3 regions of the Bradyrhizobium sp. A5 genome follow, and region 2 is predicted to be linked to each of the others. Evidence: predicted binding sites of a transcription regulator. Region 2 holds the regulator's gene; each other region holds the start of a gene.
What was found. Region 2 encodes PhoB, which activates phosphate uptake and scavenging genes when phosphate is short. Its sites were predicted from a motif close to TGTCATNNANCTGTCAT; they were not measured.

Region 1 (6,528 bases), 150 kb from region 2:
CCTACAACTCCGAACTGCCGGAGGACGCGAAGGCGGCGATCGCCAAGGCGTTCTTCGACGCGCCGACCAAGGACAAGGCCGCGTTCGACCGCCTCTCCGACGGCCAGAAGAAGGGTTTCCATCCCGCTACCACCAAGGACTGGGATGGCACGATCGAGCTGATCAAGTTCGTCGATGCACTGCGTAAGAAGAAGGCGTCCTGAGTTTTCGGGACGAGCTACTTGAGCCGGGTCGATGGACCCGGCTCTTTCTCTTTTGACGGGTCCCCTCTAGACCAATGACCATCGCGGTTTCGATCCTGCCCGAGCAGCAGCTGGCTGCGCTGAACGCCGCCTATGGCCAGGCGGTCGCGCGCAGGCGATGGCGTCTCCTGTTCGGAGCTGCGGTGTTCGCCGCCGCGCTGCTTCTCGCCGCGATCGGCGCGGAAGTGAATCTGCGCACGCTCTTCACCTATTTCGGCAATTTCGTCAGCTATTTCGACCGCATCTTTACCCTTGATAGTGGTCAGCGTGTCTGGACCGATCTCGGCGAGTGGTTCTGGGGCTGGCGCAAATGGCTGAAGATGCTCGGCGAGACCCTGCTGATCAGCTATGTCGGTACGCTGACCGGCGCAGTCTTCGCGTTTGCACTGAACTTCTTCGCCGCGGAAAATACTTCTCCTGCACCCTGGCTGCGTTTCGTGGTGCGGCGCCTGCTCGAATTCGCGCGCACCGTGCCAGGCATCGTCTTCGCGCTGATCTTCGTGATTGCGTTTGGGCTCGGACCGATGGCCGGCGTGCTGGCGATCGCGATCCACTCCACCGGCGCGCTCGGGAAGCTGTTCTCGGAGATCGTCGAGAATGCCGACATGAAGCCTGTCGAAGGCATCCGTTCGACCGGCGCGAGTTGGCTCTCCTGCATGCGCTTTGCGATCGTGCCGCAAGTCACCGCGGGCTACGCCAGCTACGCGCTGCTGCGCTTCGAGATCAACGTCCGCGAGGCCTCGGTGATGGGCTTCGTCGGCGCCGGCGGCATCGGCCAGGAGCTCGTCGTCGCCATCCGCAAATTCTACTATTCGGACGTCAGCGCTATCCTGCTCACCATCATCGTCACGGTCTTCATCATCGACATCGCCACCGGCTGGCTGCGCAGCCGCCTGTTCGGCAAGGAGGCGCGGGCGTGACGAGACCGCAGCAGATCGACACCGCGCAGATTCGCGCGCGCTACCCCGATGTGTTCGATCGGCCGACCTCGGCGCGGCTCGCAATGCCGGCGATGATCGCCGCGGCGCTCGCGGTCTTTGTGTACGGGCTGGTCGATCTTGATTTCTCGCCGTCGCGGTTCTTCAACGGCCTCAGCCAGCTCGGCTGGATCAGCATGATGATGATCCCGCCGGATCCCGGTTCTTCGCTGCCGATCTACCTGAAGGCGCTCGGCGAGACGCTCTCGATCGCGCTACTCGGCACGACGCTGGCCGCGGTGTTTGCGCTCCCGGTCAGCCTGTTTGCTGCACGCAACATCGTGCCGTCAAAGATCCTGCGCTTCCCCATCAGGCGCTTCCTGGATTCGATCCGCGGCGTCGACACGCTGATCTGGGCGCTGGTGTGGATCAACGTGGTCGGGCTCGGCCCGTTCGCCGGCGTGCTCGCGATCGCCGTGTCGGATTTCGGCGCCTTCGGCAAGCTGTTCTCCGAGGCGATCGAGGGCGCCGACCAGAAACAGGTCGAAGGCATCCGTGCCTCCGGCGGCAGCCCGCTGCACGAGATCCGCTTCGGCCTGCTGCCGCAGGTGCTGCCTGTCATCGCCGGCCAGGTGCTCTATTTCATCGAGTCGAACACGCGCTCGGCCACCATCATCGGCATCGTCGGCGCCGGCGGCATCGGCCTCCAGCTCGCCGAGCAGATCCGCGTGCTGGAATGGCAGAAGGTCTCGTTCCTGATCCTGATGATCCTGGTCGCTGTCGCTGCGATCGATTTCATTTCGAGCAAGTTGCGGTTTGCGATTATTGGACCAAGGGCGGTGGCCTAGTCGTCACTGCCGTAGGGTGGGCAAAGCGAAGCGTGCCACCGCGTTCATCTGACGCTTAGAACAGATGGTGGGGACGGCGCGAAGAGCGCGCCTTTGCCCACCCTACTGTTCTACCAAAAACTCCACCCGCTCCGCAGCGAACCGCGAGTGCTTGGTCACCAGCGGCTTGCCGTCAAGATCGTGATCGGTCGCGTCGACCACCAGGATCGGCCGGCCCAGCGGCAGATCCAGCCGTGCAGCGTCGGTCGCATCCACGATGCCGGCCGTGATCCTCGTCGCGCCGCGGCGATAGTCGCGCACGCCATAGTGCTCGAGCAATTTCGTCATCGAACGCGTCGCGGCGAACACCTCGCCTGCGCCCGGAAACAATTCCGCTGACAGCCAAGTGGTCGAGACACAAATCGGCGTGCGGTCGGCTAGTCGGATCGCCTCGATGCGCATCAGCGGCGCGCCGGGCTTCAATCCCAGTTCCCGCGCCAGCTCGCGGGTGGCTACGTCGTCGGTCGCTTCGATCAATCGGCCATGCGGCTCGCGGCCGTCGGCACCGACGATCTCGGAAAAGCGTGTGCGCGAGCGCAAGGGATAAGCGAGGCGCTGCGCCTCGACATAGGTTCCGCTGCCGCGCTCGGCACGCACGATGCCGCGCTCGGCAAGGGCTGCCAGTGCGCGCCGCACGGTGTGGCGGTTCACCCGATAGGTTTCGGCGATCTCCATCTCGCCCGGCAGCTTGTCGCCGGCCGCAAAGCGGCCGTCGGCGATGCCGCGCTCGATGCCGTCGGCAACGAGGCGCCACAGCGCGACGCCCGAGGAGGCGGTGTCCTGCATGCTCATGTCGCCGGCAACCTACTCCAGAAATCACACCTTTGTCACGAAACAGTCATGGCGCTTGCGTATCAAGTTGTCTATTATCATAGACAACTTGGATTCGGCAAGTTTCGCAAGAGAGCTCGGTGGATTTGGTGACCCAGCACAATACCCAGCAAGCCCAGCGCCAGGCCGCAATGGCCGTGCTGGCGCATGCGGAGGCGGGCGAGATCGCCGCCCGCCTCCGCAACTTCGCGCTTCCACCCCATCAGGATCTGCGCGCGCCGGAAAACGGCCTCGTCATGCTGCGTGGCCGGGTCGGCGGCGACGGCGCGCCGTTCAATCTCGGCGAAGCCACGGTGTCGCGCGCCGCGGTGCGGCTTGCGAGCGGCGAGGTCGGCTTCGGCTACACACTTGGGCGCGATGGCGAGAAGGCGCGGCTGATCGCGTTGTGCGACGCACTGGTGCAATCGCGGGATTTCGGCGCATCGGTCGAGCGGGACATTATCGCGCCGTTGCGCGCGCAGCTTGCGATGCGTCGCAAGCAGGCGGCGGCGGAGACCGCAGCGACGAAGGTTGATTTCTACACCATGGTGCGCGGTGAGGGGTGAGGCCATGACGACGATTGCGGAATTGCCGCCGGGTTTCGCCGACAAGGTGCTGTCGGCGCAGTCGACCTTCCGTTCGGTCATGGACGCGATGGCGCAGCCGGGCTCGGTCCAGCGCATCGTGCCGATGGCGGGAGCGCCCGATACGATGATGCGCGGCACCGCCGCGATCGCGCTGACGCTGTTCGACCACGACACGCCGCTCTGGCTGGATGCGCGGATGTCGGAAAGCTCCGACGTGGTGAAGTGGCTGAAATTCCATACCGGCGCGCCGGTGGTGCAGGACTCCTCGATCGCGAGCTTCGCGCTGATCAGCGACGGCGGCTTGCTTCCGGCGCTCGAGCGCTTCGCGCTCGGCACCAGCGAGTACCCCGACCGTTCGACCACCGTGATCGTCCAGGTCGAGAGCCTGGATACGGGCCGCAGCTTCGAGCTGCGCGGCCCGGGCATCGACGGCGTCGCCACGCTCAAGGCGACGATCAAGCCCGCCGATCTGTTCGAGCGCCTGCATCTCAACGAGGCATTGTTTCCGCGCGGCATCGATCTGGTGCTGGTCGCCGATGATGCCGTGGTGGCGATCCCGCGGACAACGCGTGTCGTAGTTAAGGGAAGCTAAGCATGTATGTCGCAGTCAAGGGCGGCGAGCGCGCCATCGAGAATGCCCATCGCCTGCTCGCCAATGCGCGGCGTGGCGACCAGAGCGTCGCGGAAGTCTCCCTCGACCAGATCTCGGATCAGCTCGGCCTCGCCGTGGATCGCGTCATGAGCGAAGGCTCGCTCTATGATCGCGAGCTGGCGGCGCTCGCGATCAAGCAGGCACGCGGCGATCTGATCGAGGCGATCTTCCTGGTGCGCGCCTTCCGCGCCACGTTGCCGCGCTTCGGCGCCAGCGAGCCGGTCGACACCGGCGCGATGCGCGTGCAGCGGCGGGTGTCCTCGACCTTCAAGGACATTCCGGGCGGCCAGATTCTCGGGCCGACCTTCGACTACACGCATCGCCTGCTTGATCCTTCGCTTGGCCAGGGCTTTGTGCCCGAAGCGCCCGCGACGGCGGAAGCTTCGACCGCGCCGACGCCGCGCGTGACCGACATTCTGGGCCGCGACGGGCTGATCGAGTCCTCACCGCAAGCGGAGGAAGGCGCCAGCGTCGGCGATCTTACCCGCGAGCCGCTGAACTTCCCGGCTGATCGCGACCTGCGCCTGCAAAACCTCGCGCGCGGCGACGAAGGCTTTCTGCTGGCGATGGGCTACTCCACCCAGCGCGGCTATGGCCGCAACCATCCGTTCGCCGGCGAGATTCGCTTCGGCGAGGTCGAGGTCGAATTCGCGGCGGAGGACGTCGGCTTCGCCGTGCCGCTCGGCTCGATCGAGCTCACCGAGTGTCAGATGGTCAACCAGTTCAAGGGTTCCGCGACCGAGGCACCGTGCTTCACCCGCGGCTATGGCCTCGCCTTCGGCCAGAGCGAGCGCAAGACCATGTCGATGGCGCTGGTCGATCGCGCGCTGCGTGCCCGCGAGCTGGGTGAGGAGGCCCTCGCCCCGGCGCAAGATGAAGAATTCGTGATGTCGCATTCGGACAACGTCCAGGCGACCGGCTTCGTCGAGCATCTTAAGCTGCCGCATTATGTCGACTTCCAGTCCGAGCTCGGCCTGCTCCGCAAGCTGCGCAAGGAGTTCGCGGAAGCCAGTGCGCCCGACGTCATGAAGGAGGCCGCGGAATGAACGCGCCCGCCTACAATTTCGCCTATCTCGACGAGCAGACCAAGCGGATGATCCGCCGCGCGATCCTCAAGGCGATCGCGATCCCCGGCTATCAGGTGCCGTTCGCCAGCCGCGAGATGCCGATGCCCTATGGCTGGGGCACCGGCGGCGTACAGGTGACTGCGGCGATTCTTGGCCCCCAGGACGTGCTGAAGGTCATCGACCAGGGCTCCGACGACACCACCAACGCGATCTCGATCCGCAAATTCTTCGCCAAGACCGCGGGCGTTGCGACGACCACGGCGACGAATGAGGCGACCGTGATCCAGACCCGTCACCGTATCCCGGAGACGGCGCTGCAACAGAACCAGGTGCTGGTCTATCAGGTGCCGATCCCGGAGCCGCTGCGCTTCCTCGAGCCGCGCGAGACCGAGACGCGGCGCATGCACGCGCTCGCCGAATATGGCCTGATGCATGTGAAGCTCTACGAGGACATCGCCCGCTTCGGCCACATCGCGACCGCCTACGCCTATCCGGTGAAGGTGAATGCGCGTTACGTGATGGACCCGTCGCCGACGCCGAAATTCGACAATCCGAAGATGGACAATTGCCCGGCGCTGCAACTGTTCGGCGCCGGCCGGGAGAAGCGCATCTACGCGATCCCGCCCTATACACAGGTGGTGTCGCTCGATTTCGAGGATCACCCGTTCGAGCCCTATCGCTTCAACGCGCCCTGTGCGCTGTGCGCGGCCGAAAATTCCTATCTCGACGAGATCGTCACCGACGACAAGGGTGGGCGGATGTTCGTCTGTTCGGACACCGACTATTGCGAGGCACGCCAGGCCGCCGGCCATCACGGCAGCGAGAGCGCTGCGCCGTACAAGGAGAAGGCGCCAAGGGACTCACATGAGGGCTCACATGGCTGATCGCGATATGCTCGAGAACGATGATCCGTTGCTGATCGCCGAAGGCCTCAGCAAATCCTACGGCCGCATCGCCGCGTGCCGTGACGTGTCGTTCTCGCTCTATCCCGGCGAGGTGCTGGCGATCGTCGGCGAATCCGGTTCGGGCAAATCGACGCTGCTGCAACTGCTGTCGGGCCAGCTCGCGGCCAGCAGCGGCCATGTGTCCTACCGGATGCGCGACGGCGTCACCCGCGATCTCGCCACGCTCGGCGAGGCCGAGCGGCGCTTCCTGTTCCGTACCGATTGGGGGTTCGTGCATCAGGATCCCGCGCAGGGCCTGCGCATGGCGGTGTCGGCCGGCGCCAATGTCGGCGAGCGGCTGATGGCGGTGGGCTGGAATCACTACGGCCGCATCCGCGACACCGCGTCAGACTGGCTGACCCGCGTCGAGATCGACATCGCTCGCATCGACGATGCACCGCGGACCTATTCCGGCGGCATGC
Region 2 (6,528 bases):
ATGGCGGAGGATGCGGCGAGCATGCTCTTGAGCTCCGCCAGCGGCAACTCGTTGATATCGAGGAAGTGTTTTGGCGACTTGCTCATCAGCTTGCCGCCCGCTTGGTCTTGCTCGACGAGATCGCGGCGCAGGCACGCTCTAACCGCCCGACACTGTCCTCGATTTCGGCTTCGGTGACGATCAAAGGCGGCAGGAAGCGCACGACATTGTCGCCGGCGCCGACCGTGAGCAGTTTTTCGCTCCGCAACGCCGCGACGAGATCGCCGGATGGCACCACGGCCTTGATACCGATCAGGAGGCCCTCGCCGCGCACTTCGCTGACCACGTCGGGATGGCGGTCGATCACGGAGGCGAGCTTCTGCTTGAGCAGCAGCGACATCCGCTGGACGTGGTCGAAGAAGCCGGGCTTGAGCATGACGTCGAGCACGGCATTCGCCGCCGCGATCGCGAGCGGGTTGCCGCCGAAGGTCGAGCCGTGCGAGCCGGGGCCCATGCCGGAAGCTGCGTCCGCGGTCGCCAACACCGCGCCGATCGGGAAGCCGCCGCCGAGCGCTTTCGCCAGCGACATCACGTCAGGTGTGACGCCGGTGCGGCGATGCGCGAACAGATCGCCGGTGCGGCCCATGCCGGTCTGCACCTCGTCGAACGCCAGCAGCAGCCCCTTGTCGTCGCAGAGCTGGCGCAATGCCCGGAGGAAGGCAGGCGTCGCCGAACGCACACCACCCTCGCCCTGGATCGGCTCGATCAGGATGCCGGCGGTCTGCGGACCGATCGCCTTCTTCACGGCCTCGATGTCACCGTGCGGGACCTGGTCGAAACCGTCCATCGGCGGACCGAACCCTTCGAGATATTTCGCGGATCCTGTCGCCGCCAGCGTCGCCAGCGTGCGGCCGTGGAAGGCGCCCTCGAAGGTGATGATGCGGTAGCGCTCCGGATGCCCCTTGGAGAAGTGGTGATGGCGGACCAGCTTGATCACACCCTCCAACGCCTCGGCGCCGGAATTGCAGAAGAACACGAAGTCCGCGAAGCTTTCATTGCACAGGCGTGCGGCGAGCTTCTCGCCGTCCGGGCTCTGGAACAGGTTCGACATGTGCCAGAGCTTGGTCGCCTGCTCCTGCAACGCCTTGACCAGCGCGGGATGGGCATGGCCGAGCGCATTCACCGCCACGCCGGAAGTAAAATCGAGATAGCGCTCGCCATTGGTCGCGATCAGCCAGCAGCCTTCGCCGCGCTCGAAACCGAGGTCGGACCTGGCGAAAACGGGGAGCAAATGCGGCGCTGCGCTGTTAGTCATGACTGTCACTTGAATGTTGCGGACGGTGAGCGTGCATTACGCAACGCACCATTCACCGGCCCGGAAAACGAAACGTGCCGCCTTTTAAGGGCGGCACGCGGGACTATCTTATGCTTGGTGAAACGGGTGTCAATGCCGCCCGGAAAGCCTCGCGAAACGCTGAATCCGTAGTCTTGCGGTGGCGATTTTGCGGGATTTCGCCACGGAACATGTGGAAGCGAGTCGGCGGACTCTTGCGCGTGAGTCACGCCATATTGTAGCGTTTGGCTTGTCAGATACGACATCTCGTGCGGCAGTTCTGATCTCTAAGTCCTCATGTACCGGCGTAAACGTTCGGGCGGCTCTCGGTGCCCGGCGAGCCTTAAGGGATTCTGACGGCACGGGTTTTTCGAGGCTTAGGCATTCGCAGTGCAGCCCCAGGATGGAGGCGCGCGGCGAAGGAAAGGGTGCAATGACGGTTTTGACCTGGTCGGATGATCGCGTCGAGCAACTGAAGAAGCTCTGGGAGGCCGGGTTGTCGGCCAGCCAGATCGCGGCAGAGCTCGGTAATGTCACCCGCAACGCCGTGATCGGCAAGGTGCACAGGCTCGGCCTGTCCGGCCGCGCCAAGAGCCCTTCATCCGCTGCGCCGCGGCCGCGCAAGGCGCGTCCCGCCCAGCACATGATGCGGGTGAGCCGGCCCATCGCGCGCGGCAACACCGCGCTGGCACAGGCCTTCGAGGTCGAGGTCGAGGCCGAACCGGTCACCTACGACAACGTGGTGCCGATGAGCCAGCGGCTGTCGCTGCTGGAGCTCAACGAGGCGACCTGCCACTGGCCGGTCGGCGATCCCTCGAGCCCGGATTTCTTCTTCTGCGGCGGCAAGGCGCTCTCCGGCCTGCCCTATTGCGCCCAGCACTCGCGGGTTGCGTATCAGCCGGCAGCGGATCGCCGGCGCGCGCCGGCGAAGCCGGGTCCGCGCTGAGGTAGCGGAATTCTCTGATCGTCAACGCGGCGGCCGTCACACGATGACGGCTCCAATTCCTCGGTGTCATCCCCGCCTAGTGCGCAATTGCGCGCGGGGCGCGGGTATCCATAACCACAGGGCGCAATTGTTGCGCGCGATGGTCGCTCCGAGTCTTCGCCAAACCACGTCCTGTGGTTATGGATCCCGGGCTCGCGCTGCGCGCACCCGGGGATGACGACGGAAATTGTTGCCGCAGCTCGCTAAGCCAACAGCCGCTAAACCGCCTTACGTCTGCTCGGCCTTCGCAAAGCGATCGTCGAGCGCATAGCCGGCGCCGCGGACGGTGCGGATCGGGTCCTGCTCGCGGCCGAGATTGAGCAGCTTGCGCAGGCGGCCGATATGCACGTCGACGGTGCGTTCGTCGATGTAGATGTCGCGGCCCCAGACGCTGTCGAGCAGTTGCTCGCGCGAGAACACGCGGCCGGGATGCTCCAGGAAGAACTCCAGCAGGCGATATTCGGTCGGGCCGAGGTCGATCGGCCGGCCCGAGCGCGCCACGCGGCGCTTGTCACGATCGAGCTCGATGTCGCCGTAGGCCAGCACGGTGGCGAGCCGCTCCGGGCTGGCGCGGCGCAGCAGGCCCTTCACGCGCGCCAGGAGCTCCGGCACCGAGAACGGCTTGACGATGTAGTCGTCGGCACCGGTCGCAAGGCCCCGCACCCGCTCGCTCTCCTCGCCGCGCGCGGTGAGCATGATGATCGGCAGCTGCTTGGTCTCCGGCCGGGTGCGAAGCCGCCGGCACAATTCGATGCCGGACAGCCCCGGCAGCATCCAGTCGAGCACGATCAGATCGGGAATGTGCTCCTTGAGACGGGTGTCGGCGTCGTCGCCACGCATCACCGTCTCGACGTCATAGCCGTCGCCTTCGAGGTTGTAGCGAAGCAGCTCGGTGAGAGCTTCCTCGTCTTCAACCACCATAATGCGTGCGCCCATCGGGTCGTGGCTCCTCAAGTCGTCAGGTATTCGGGACCGTCGTGGCGAAGGTCGTCATGTCGCCCTTCGGCCGCTTGTCGGTGATCGCCTGACCTTCGATCATGTAGAACACGGTCTCGGCGACGTTGGTGGCGTGATCGCCGATACGCTCGATGTTCTTGGCGCAGAACATCAGATGGATGCAGAACGAGATGTTGCGCGGATCCTCCATCATGTAGGTCAGGAGCTCGCGGAACAGCGAGGTGCAGATGGCGTCGACTTCCTCGTCGCCCTTCCACACCGCCATCGCCGCCGGCAGGTCGTGCGCGGCGTAGGCGTCCAGCACCGACTTGACCTGCTGCTGCACGAGGTCGGTCATGTGCTCGAGGCCGCGGAACAGCTTGAGCGGATGGAAATCCGTCTCCAGCGCCGCGACGCGCTTGCCCATGTTCTTGGCGAGGTCGCCGATGCGCTCGAGATCGGTCGCAACCCGCATGGCGCCGACGATCTCGCGCAGATCGACCGCCATCGGCTGGCGGCGCGCGATGGTGAGAACGGCGCGCTCCTCGATCTTCTTCTGCAGCGCGTCCAGCTCGGCGTCGATGGCGACGACGCGCTGACCGAGCGCGACGTCGCGGCGGATCAGCGCGTCGACGGAATCGACGATCATGCGCTCGGCGATGCCGCCCATTTCCGCGACCAGCCGGGTGAGTTCCTGCAGGTCGGTGTCGAAGGCCTTTGCGGTATGTTCAGTGCCCATGTCCCGTCTCCTCAACCGAACCGGCCGGTGATGTAATCCTGGGTGCGCCGATCGGTCGGCGACGTGAAGATCTTGCTGGTGTCGTCGAACTCGATCAACTCGCCGAGATACATGAAGGCGGTCTTGTCGGAGACGCGCGCAGCCTGCTGCATGTTGTGGGTGACGATCGCGATCGTGTAGTTCTCGGACAGCTCCTGGATCAGCTCCTCGACCTTGGCGGTCGAGATCGGATCGAGCGCCGAGCACGGCTCGTCGAACAGGATCACTTCCGGCCGCACCGCGACGGTGCGGGCGATGCAGAGGCGCTGCTGCTGGCCGCCCGAGAGCGAAAGGCCCGACGCGTTGAGCTTGTCCTTGACCTCGTTCCACAGCGCGCCGCCGCGCAGCGCCTTCTCGACGCGGTCGTCCATCTCGGACTTCGAGATCTTCTCATAGAGACGGATGCCGAAGGCGATGTTCTCGTAGATCGTCATCGGGAACGGCGTCGGCTTCTGGAACACCATGCCGACGCGGGCGCGCAGCAGGTTGAGGTCCAGCCTGGGGTCCAGGATGTTGGTCTGGTCGAGCATGAGCTGGCCGGTGGCGCGCTGGCCCGGATAGAGGTCGTACATCCGGTTGAAGATACGCAGCAGGGTCGACTTGCCGCAGCCCGACGGGCCGATGAACGCCGTGACGCGGTTGGTGCCGAGCGCGAGGTTGATGTTCTTCAGCGCGTGGTGTTCGCCGTAATAAAAGTTCAGGTTGCGCACCGTCACCTTGGCCGGGGCCTCGGGCAGCACCGGCGCCTGGGGCAACCCACCGGCCGCGCTCATCGATACGGAAAGCTCACTCATTTTGCGGTCCTCTCGGCGCCAAGGATGCGCGCACCAATATTCAGGGCAAGAACAGTCAGGGTGATGAGCAGGGCCCCGCTCCACGCCAGCTGCTTCCAGTAGGCGTAGGGGCTCTGCACGAAGTTGTTGATGGTGACCGGCAGGTTCGCCATCGTCTTGGTCAGGTCCAGGCTGAAGAACTGGTTCGACAGCGCGGTGAAGAGCAGCGGCGCGGTCTCGCCGGCGACGCGTGCGGTGGCGAGCAGTACGCCGGTGATGAGGCCGGCGCGGGCCGAGCGATAGGCGATCCGCTTGATCACCAGCGAGCGCGGCAGGCCGAGCGCCGAGGCCGCCTCGCGCAGCGCGTTCGGCACCAGCAGCAGCATGTCCTCGGTCGTACGCAGCACCACCGGGATGACGATGACGGCCAGCGCGAGCGCGCCCGCGATCGCCGAGAAGCCGCGCATCGGCACCACCACCGCGCCGTAGATGAACAGGCCGATGATGATCGAGGGCGCCGAGAGCAGAATGTCGTTGATGAAGCGGATCACCGAGGTCAGGCGATCGTTGCGGCCGTATTCGGCGAGGTAGGTGCCGGCGAACATGCCGAGCGGCGCACCGATGCCGACGCCGATCACGGTCATCATCAGTGAGCCGACGATGGCATTGAGCAGGCCACCCTCGTTGGATCCGGGCGGCGGCGTGTTCTCGGTGAACAGCTGAACGTTCAGGCCCGCAAGGCCGTTGTACAGCAGCGTGATCAGGATCAGCGCTAGCCAGGTGACGCCGAAGGCGGCAGCCGCGAAGCAAAGACCGCGGACGATGAAATCCTTGCGGCGGCGACGTGAATAGATCGGGTTCATGGCGCTAGTTCCCCGCCTTCTTTTCCAGGCGCATCAGCATCAGCCGGGCGGCTGCGAGCACGAAGAACGTCAACACGAACAGCAAGAGGCCAAGCAGGATCAGGCCGGACTGGTGCAGGCCGTCGCTTTCGGCGAACTCGGATGCGATCGCCGCCGAGATCGTGGTGCCCGGCGCGAAGATCGACCCGGAGATGCGGAACGAGTTGCCGATGATGAAGGTCACCGCCATGGTCTCGCCGAGCGCGCGTCCGAGCGCCAGCATGACGCCGCCGATGACGCCGACGCGGGTGTAGGGGATGACGACGCTGCGGACGACTTCCCAAGTGGTGCAGCCGACGCCGTAGGCCGCTTCCTTCAGCACCGGGGGCACCGTCTTGAACACGTCGACCGAGATCGAGGTGATGAAGGGCAGCACCATGATGGCGAGGATCAGCGCGGCGTTGAAGAGGCTGAGATAGGACGGCGGGCCGGCGAAGATCGCACCCAGCACGGGAACGCCGTCGAAGATCTTGATCATGAAGGGCTGGAAGCTGTTGGCCAGGAACGGGCCCAGCACGAAGAAGCCCCACATGCCGTAGATGATCGAGGGAATGCCGGCGAGCAGCTCGATGGCCATGCCGATCGGACGGCGCAGCCATTGCGGGCAGAGCTCGGTCAGGAAGATCGCAATGCCGATCCCGACGGGAATGGCGATCAGCATCGCGATGAAGGAGGTGACGAGCGTGCCGTAGATCGGGCCGAGCGCGCCGAGCACGGGCGGATCAGCCGACGGCGCCCAGCGCTGCGTCCACAGGAAGGAGAGGCCGAACTCCTTCATCGCCGGGAAGGCGCCGACGATCAGCGACAGGATGATGCCGCCGAGGATCAGCAGCACGGAGATC
Region 3 (6,528 bases), 3.5 Mb from region 2:
TCGATCACCAGCGTGTTGACGCCGCTCGCTTTGGCCCGTTCGAGCCCGGGCGCATCGGCCTTGTTCGAGATGACGAGCGAGATCTCCGCCGGAAAATCCGCAGCAGTGGCGGCCCTGATCAGGGCGGACATGTTAGAGCCGCGGCCCGAAATCAGGATGGCGACGCGGCGCTTCATCACAGCGCCAGATCGAGGTGGCCGTTATAGACGACGCGGTGCTCGCCCTCGGCCGGGATCACGGTGCCGAGTTGCGCCACCGTCTCGCCGGCATCGGTGAAGACCCGCACGACCTCGTCGACCTTGTCCGGCTCGACGATCGCGATCATGCCGATGCCGCAGTTGAAGGTGCGCAGCATTTCCAGCTCGGCGATGCCGGCCTGCGCCGCCAGCCATTTGAACACCGGCAGCACCGGCAGGCGCGCGAGGTCAATGCCGACGCCGAGATGGTTCGGCAGCACGCGCGGAATGTTGTCGGTGAAGCCACCGCCGGTGATGTGGGCGAGCCCCTTCACCGCGCCGGTCTCGCGGATCGCGCGCAGGCAGGATTTGACATAGAGCCTGGTCGGCGTCAGCAGCGCGCCGCCGAGTGTCATGACCGGCGCGAACGGCGCCTGCGCCTCGAAGCCGAGGCCCGACTGCTCGACGATCTTGCGCACCAGCGAGAAGCCGTTGGAGTGCACGCCCGACGAGGCGAGGCCGATCACGGCATCGCCCGCGGTGATGTCCTTGCGCGGCAGCAGCGTGCCGCGCTCGGCGGCGCCGACGGCAAAGCCGCCGAGATCGTAGTCGCCGTCCTTGTAGAGGCCGGGCATCTCGGCGGTCTCGCCGCCGATCAGCGCGCAGCCGGATTCGCGGCAGCCTTCGGCAACGCCGGCGACGATCGAAGCGGTCGCCTCCGGATCGAGCTTGCCGCAGGCAAAATAGTCCAGGAAGAACAGCGGCTCGGCGCCCTGCACCACGAGGTCGTTGACGCTCATGGCGACGAGGTCGATGCCGATCCCGCCATGCAGGCCGGTCTCGATCGCGATCTTTACCTTGGTGCCGACGCCGTCGGTGGCGGCGACGAGGATGGGGTCCTTGAATCCGGCCGCCTTGAGATCGAACAGGCCGCCGAAACCGCCGATCTCGGCGTCGGCGCCGGGCCGTGCGGTGGCGCGCACCATCGGCTTGATCAGGTCGACCAGGCGGTTGCCCGCATCGATATCGACGCCTGAATCGGCGTAAGTGAGGCCGTTTTTGCGGTCGGTCATGCCCGATTTCCAGTGGGTTTGCGGCTGGTTACGTCGAATTCCGGGGACGCGCAATGGCTCGCATGGCGCCCCGCCCTATACTATGTAGATATCAACCGGTTCAGCCTCCCCAAGAGGCGGGATTCGAGGTCAGGCCGGGTGCCGGGAAGCGCCGTGTGAGTATTCCGAATATCATTACCCTGGGCCGCATCTTGCTGGTCCCGATCATCGTCTGGGCCATCGTGTCGAGCCAAATGGAAGTGGCGTTCGCCGTGTTCCTGATCGCCGGCATCAGCGATGCCGTCGACGGGTTCCTGGCCAAGCGCTTCAACATGACGAGCGAGCTCGGCGCCCTACTCGACCCGCTCGCCGACAAGGCGCTGCTGGTCTCGATCTACCTGGCGCTCGGCATCTGGGGCGACATCCCGCGCTGGATCGTCATCCTGGTGGTGTCGCGCGACATCATGATCGTCACCGCGGTGATCGTCTCCTGGCTGTTCGACAAGCCGGTCGAGATGAAGCCCTCGAAAGTGTCGAAGCTCAACACCGCGGCCCAGGTCGGCTACGCGGCCCTGGTGCTGGCCGCCCTCGCCTTTGGCTTCAAGGCGGCGCCCTATGATATGATCCTGATGGGCCTCGTGACGGTCTTCACGCTGTCCTCGGTGTCGCTGTACCTCGTCGAGTGGCTGCGGCACATGAGCACGATCGACGCCAGGTAAAGCGATCGAAGCTAAATGAGCCGGGAGGCGGCCCCGCAAAAGGCCAACTCCCGCTCGATACGTCGACCCTTTCAAACCAAGCCGGCGCGCCGGCACGGAGCACAGCAAGCGTGGCAGGCCGCGTTCACCCCCGACAATTGGCGTTCTCGCTTCCGCATGCGGAGAGCCTCAGCCGGGACAATTTCCTCGAAGGCCCGGCCAACTCCGCCGGTCTTGCCCTCGTCGATGCCTGGCCCGAATGGCCGAACCGGATCATGTGGCTGGCCGGCCCGGAAGGAAGCGGCAAGAGCCATCTCGCCGCGATCTGGGCAGAGGACGCCGGTGCCCGCTCGACCGCAGCCGACGGGCTGACCGCCGAAGCCGTTCCGGGCGCGCTCGCCACCGGCGCACTGGTGGTCGAGGATCTCAAGGCCGGGGCGTTCGACGAGCGCGCCTTGTTCCACCTGATGAACCTCGCCCGCGAGGACGGCGCCTATGTCCTGCTCACGGGACGCGAGGTGCCGTCATCGCTTCAGATCGAGCTGCGCGACCTGCGCTCGCGGCTGCGCGCGGTGCCTGTCATCTCGCTGCTGCCGCCCGATGACCAGCTTTTCCGCGGCCTGATCGTCAAATTCTGCGCGGATCGCCAGCTCGCCGTGGACGAGAGCGTGGTCAGCTACCTCGCTACCCGCCTGGAGCGATCCTCGGCGGCCGCCCGGCGGGCCGTGGAACTGCTCGACAGCGAGGCCCTGCGGCTCGGCCGCCCCGTCACAAGGGCGCTGGCCGCCGAGCTGCTCCGGGACGCCTGACCTGGTCGTCCGCCCTATGGCCGCTTGACGCGGCGCGGCGGCGGAACATCAATGTCATCGAAACGTCATCGGACTAACACATGCTCCCGCCGGTTTTGCGCATGTGATCGCAAATTGGGGCGAACTGGATGGACCGACTTCTCATGGACTCCGCGCAAACTGTTGAAAACAAAGAAAAAGCCACGGAGACCGAGAGCCTGCCGGCGATCGCGTCGAGTCCCGAGCGATTCATCAATCGCGAGCTGTCCTGGCTGCATTTCAACCGCCGCGTCCTCGAGGAATCGGTCAATCCCAGTCACCCCGTGCTGGAGCGGGTGCGGTTCCTGTCGATTTCAGCGAATAACCTCGACGAGTTCTTCATGGTCCGCGTCGCCGGCATCAAGGCTCAGATCCGCGAGGGCATTGCCGAACGCGCCCCCGACGGCCTGACCCCGTCCGAGCAGCTCGCGCTGATCAACCGAACCGTCTCGCAGCTTGCCTCCGACCAGCAGGCGATCTGGGCCGACCTGCGCGGCACGCTGGCCGATGTCGGCATCATCCTGGTCGACGGCAAGGACGTCACCAAGGCGGAACGGAGCTGGATCGAGGACTACTTCCTCAACAACGTGTTCCCGCTGCTGACGCCGCTCGCGATCGACCCGGCCCACCCCTTCCCGTTCATTCCGAGCCTCGGCTTCACCATCGCGCTGCAGCTGAAGCGCGCCGCCGACGGCAGACAGATGAACGCGCTGATCCGCATGCCCGGCAAGATCGACCGCTTCATCCGTCTGCCGACCGAGGGCAAGGTGCGCCTGATCTCGCTGGAGCAGGCGACGGGCCTCTTCATCAACCGGCTCTTCCCCGGCTACAACCTCCACGGCCTGGGCGCCTTCCGCATCATCCGCGACTCCGAGCTCGAAATCGAGGAAGAGGCCGAGGACCTCGTCCGCCTGTTCGAGACCGCGCTCAAGCGCCGCCGACGCGGCTCGGTGATCCGGCTCGAGATCGACGCCAAGATGCCGGAGCAGTTGCGCAACTTCGTCCAGCATGCGCTCTCGACGGCCGACGACGAGGTGTTCCTGGTCGACGGCGTGCTCGCGATGAACGAGCTCTCGCAGCTCACCCGCCTCGACCGCCCCGACCTCGAATTCACCCCTTACGTGCCACGCCATCCCGAGCGTGTGCGCGAGCATGGCGGCGACATCTTTGCCGCGATCCGGCAGAAGGACCTCGTCGTCCATCACCCCTACGAATCCTTCGACGTGGTGGTGCAGTTCCTGCAGCAGGCCGCACGCGACCCCGACGTCGTCGCGATCAAGCAGACGCTCTACCGCACCTCCAACAACTCGCCGATCGTGCGCACACTCGCGGAGGCCGCCGAAGCCGGCAAGTCCGTCACCGCGCTGATCGAGCTGAAAGCGCGCTTCGACGAGGAGGCCAACATCCGCTGGGCGCGCGACCTCGAACGCGCCGGCGTGCAGGTCGTCTACGGCTTCCTCGAATTGAAGACGCACGCCAAGCTCTCGATGGTGGTGCGCCGCGAGGGCGGCAGCCTCACGACCTACGTCCACACCGGCACCGGCAATTACCACCCCGTGACCGCGCGCATCTACACCGACCTCTCCTATTTTACCTCGGACCCGACCATCGGTCGCGACGCCGCGCGCGTGTTCAACTTCATCACCGGCTATGCCGCGCCCAGCGACCTCGAAAAGATGGCGGTGTCGCCGCTGACCTTGCGCAAGCGTATCATCGAGCACATCCAGGGCGAGACCGCACACGCCAAGCACGGCCGTCCGGGCGCGGTCTGGATGAAGATGAATGCGCTGGTCGACCCCGACATCATCGACGCGCTCTACGAGGCCTCGCAGGCCGGCGTTCAGGTCGAGCTCGTGGTGCGCGGCATCTGTTGCCTCAGGCCCGGCATTCCCGGCCTCTCGGAGAACATCCGCGTCAAGTCGATCATCGGACGCTTCCTGGAACACGGCCGAATCTACTGCTTCGGCATGGGCCAGGGCCTGCCGGGCGCCAAAGCGGCTGTGTATATCTCCTCGGCCGACATGATGCCGCGCAACCTCGACCGCCGCGTCGAGGTGCTGTGTCCGCTGCAAAATCCCACGGTGCATCAGCAGGTTCTCGAACAGATCATGGTCGCGAATCTCAAGGACAATGAGCAGAGCTGGCAATTGTTGCCGGACGGGTCCTCAACGCGTATGAAGGCCGCGAAGGGCGAGGAGCCTTTCAACGTCCACAACTACTTCATGACAAATCCGAGTCTGTCTGGCCGTGGAAAGTCGCTCAAGGAATCCTCGCCGCGCCGTCTCACGCGCCGTAATGAACGTCATCAATCCTGATCCGGGATCGCTGACGTGAAGCGGCCGCGCAAGCGCGGCTCGAGCGTCGCTGTCATCGATATCGGTTCCAACTCGGTCCGTCTCGTCGTCTACGAGGGATTGGCGCGGAGCCTCATACCGATCTTCAACGAGAAGACGCTGTGCGGCCTCGGGCGCGAGGTGCAGAGCACGGGCCTGCTTGCGCCCGACGCCGTCGACAAGGCGCTGACCTCGCTGAAGCGCTTCCGCGCGCTGTGCCGGGTGATGCAGGTCGGGCGCGTGTTCGCGATTGCCACCGCGGCCTGCCGCGACGCCTCCAACGGCCCGGACTTCATCGCGAAAGCCGAGCGCATCTGCGCCGTGAAGATCGAGATCCTGTCGGGCCCGCGCGAGGCGCGGCTGTCGGCGCTCGGCGTCATCTCCGGCATCCATCATCCCGACGGCATCGTCGGCGATCTCGGCGGCGGCTCGCTCGAGCTGATCGACGTGCGCAGGAACAGCGTGCGCAGCGGCGTGACGCTGCCGCTCGGCGGCCTCGCGCTGCAGGACCTCGCGCACAAATCGCTCAAGCGCGCCGACCGCATCGTGCGCGAGGAGCTCGACGAGGTGCCGCAGCTCGCCGCGGGCCACGGCCGCACCTTCTACGCCGTCGGCGGCACCTGGCGCGCGCTCGCGCGCATCCACATCCTCCAGAGCGGCTATCCGCTCCAGGTGATGCACGGCTACTCGATTTCGGCTGCCGAGGCGCTCGACTTCTCGCGCCGTCTACGCCGCCTTGCGGCCACCGGCATGCTCGCCGACATCGAGGTCGTCGCCGACGCACGCCGCCCGCTCCTCACCTATGCCGCGCTGGTGCTCGAGCACATCATCCGGGTCGCGAAACCGAAGACCATCGTGTTCTCGACCTTCGGCGTACGCGAGGGCCTGCTGCACGAGAAGCTGACCGAGTCCGAGCGCAACAAGGACGGTTTGATCTGCGCGGCGGAAGAGCTGAACCAGTTGCTGTCGCGCTCGGCCAAGCACGCCCGCGAGCTGATCGCCTGGACCGATCGCCTCGCGCGCGTGGTGAAGCTGCGCGAGACCGACGAGGACCGCCGGCTGCGCCACGCGGCGTGCCTGCTCTCCGACATCGGCTGGCGCGTGCATCCCGACCATCGCGGCGAGCAGACGCTGAGCCTCGTCGTCAACGGCAATTTCGGCGCGATCACCCACACCGAGCGCGCCTTCGTCGGCCTGTCCGTGTTCTACCGTTATGCGGGCCTGAGCGAGGAGAACCAGCCGCCGCTGACGACGCAGGAGTTGCTGACGCCGGCCCAGCTCGAACGCGCCCGTCTGTTGGGTGCGGCGTTCCGCGTCGCACACCTGATTTCGGCGGCACGCCCGGGCGTGCTGCCCGCCACGCATTTCCGCAATCGGGGCCGCAATCTGATGCTGGTGTTCGAGCACCGGCTCGGCGACCTCGTCGCCGACCGCGTCGGCAG

Region 1: a site for PhoB is predicted at 2,872-2,888, ahead of phnF (phosphonate metabolism transcriptional regulator PhnF). Genes of this name have one in related genera too.
Region 3: a site for PhoB is predicted at 2,788-2,804, ahead of WHZ77_RS19245 (RNA degradosome polyphosphate kinase). Genes of this name have one in related genera too.

The regions. Positions count from the first base shown of each region.
Region 1 covers NZ_CP148990.1:597,113-603,640, forward strand. The annotation lists gene phnD (phosphonate ABC transporter substrate-binding protein) at 1-203, shown strand, start outside; gene phnE (phosphonate ABC transporter, permease protein PhnE) at 278-1,162, shown strand; gene phnE (phosphonate ABC transporter, permease protein PhnE) at 1,159-2,007, shown strand; gene phnF (phosphonate metabolism transcriptional regulator PhnF) at 2,110-2,838, opposite strand; gene phnG (phosphonate C-P lyase system protein PhnG) at 2,958-3,422, shown strand; gene phnH (phosphonate C-P lyase system protein PhnH) at 3,427-4,035, shown strand; gene WHZ77_RS02735 (carbon-phosphorus lyase complex subunit PhnI) at 4,038-5,141, shown strand; gene WHZ77_RS02740 (alpha-D-ribose 1-methylphosphonate 5-phosphate C-P-lyase PhnJ) at 5,138-6,046, shown strand; gene phnK (phosphonate C-P lyase system protein PhnK) at 6,039-6,528, shown strand, end outside.
Region 2 covers NZ_CP148990.1:448,694-455,221, reverse strand. The annotation lists gene argF (ornithine carbamoyltransferase) at 1-86, opposite strand, end outside; gene WHZ77_RS02045 (aspartate aminotransferase family protein) at 86-1,294, opposite strand; gene WHZ77_RS02040 (GcrA family cell cycle regulator) at 1,746-2,258, shown strand; gene phoB (phosphate regulon transcriptional regulator PhoB) at 2,526-3,233, opposite strand; gene phoU (phosphate signaling complex protein PhoU) at 3,256-3,972, opposite strand; gene pstB (phosphate ABC transporter ATP-binding protein PstB) at 3,984-4,805, opposite strand; gene pstA (phosphate ABC transporter permease PstA) at 4,802-5,647, opposite strand; gene pstC (phosphate ABC transporter permease subunit PstC) at 5,652-6,528, opposite strand, start outside.
Region 3 covers NZ_CP148990.1:3,989,984-3,996,511, forward strand. The annotation lists gene purN (phosphoribosylglycinamide formyltransferase) at 1-176, opposite strand, end outside; gene purM (phosphoribosylformylglycinamidine cyclo-ligase) at 176-1,249, opposite strand; gene WHZ77_RS19235 (CDP-alcohol phosphatidyltransferase family protein) at 1,405-1,947, shown strand; gene WHZ77_RS19240 (chromosomal replication initiator DnaA) at 2,058-2,735, shown strand; gene WHZ77_RS19245 (RNA degradosome polyphosphate kinase) at 2,879-5,068, shown strand; gene ppx (exopolyphosphatase) at 5,084-6,528, shown strand, end outside.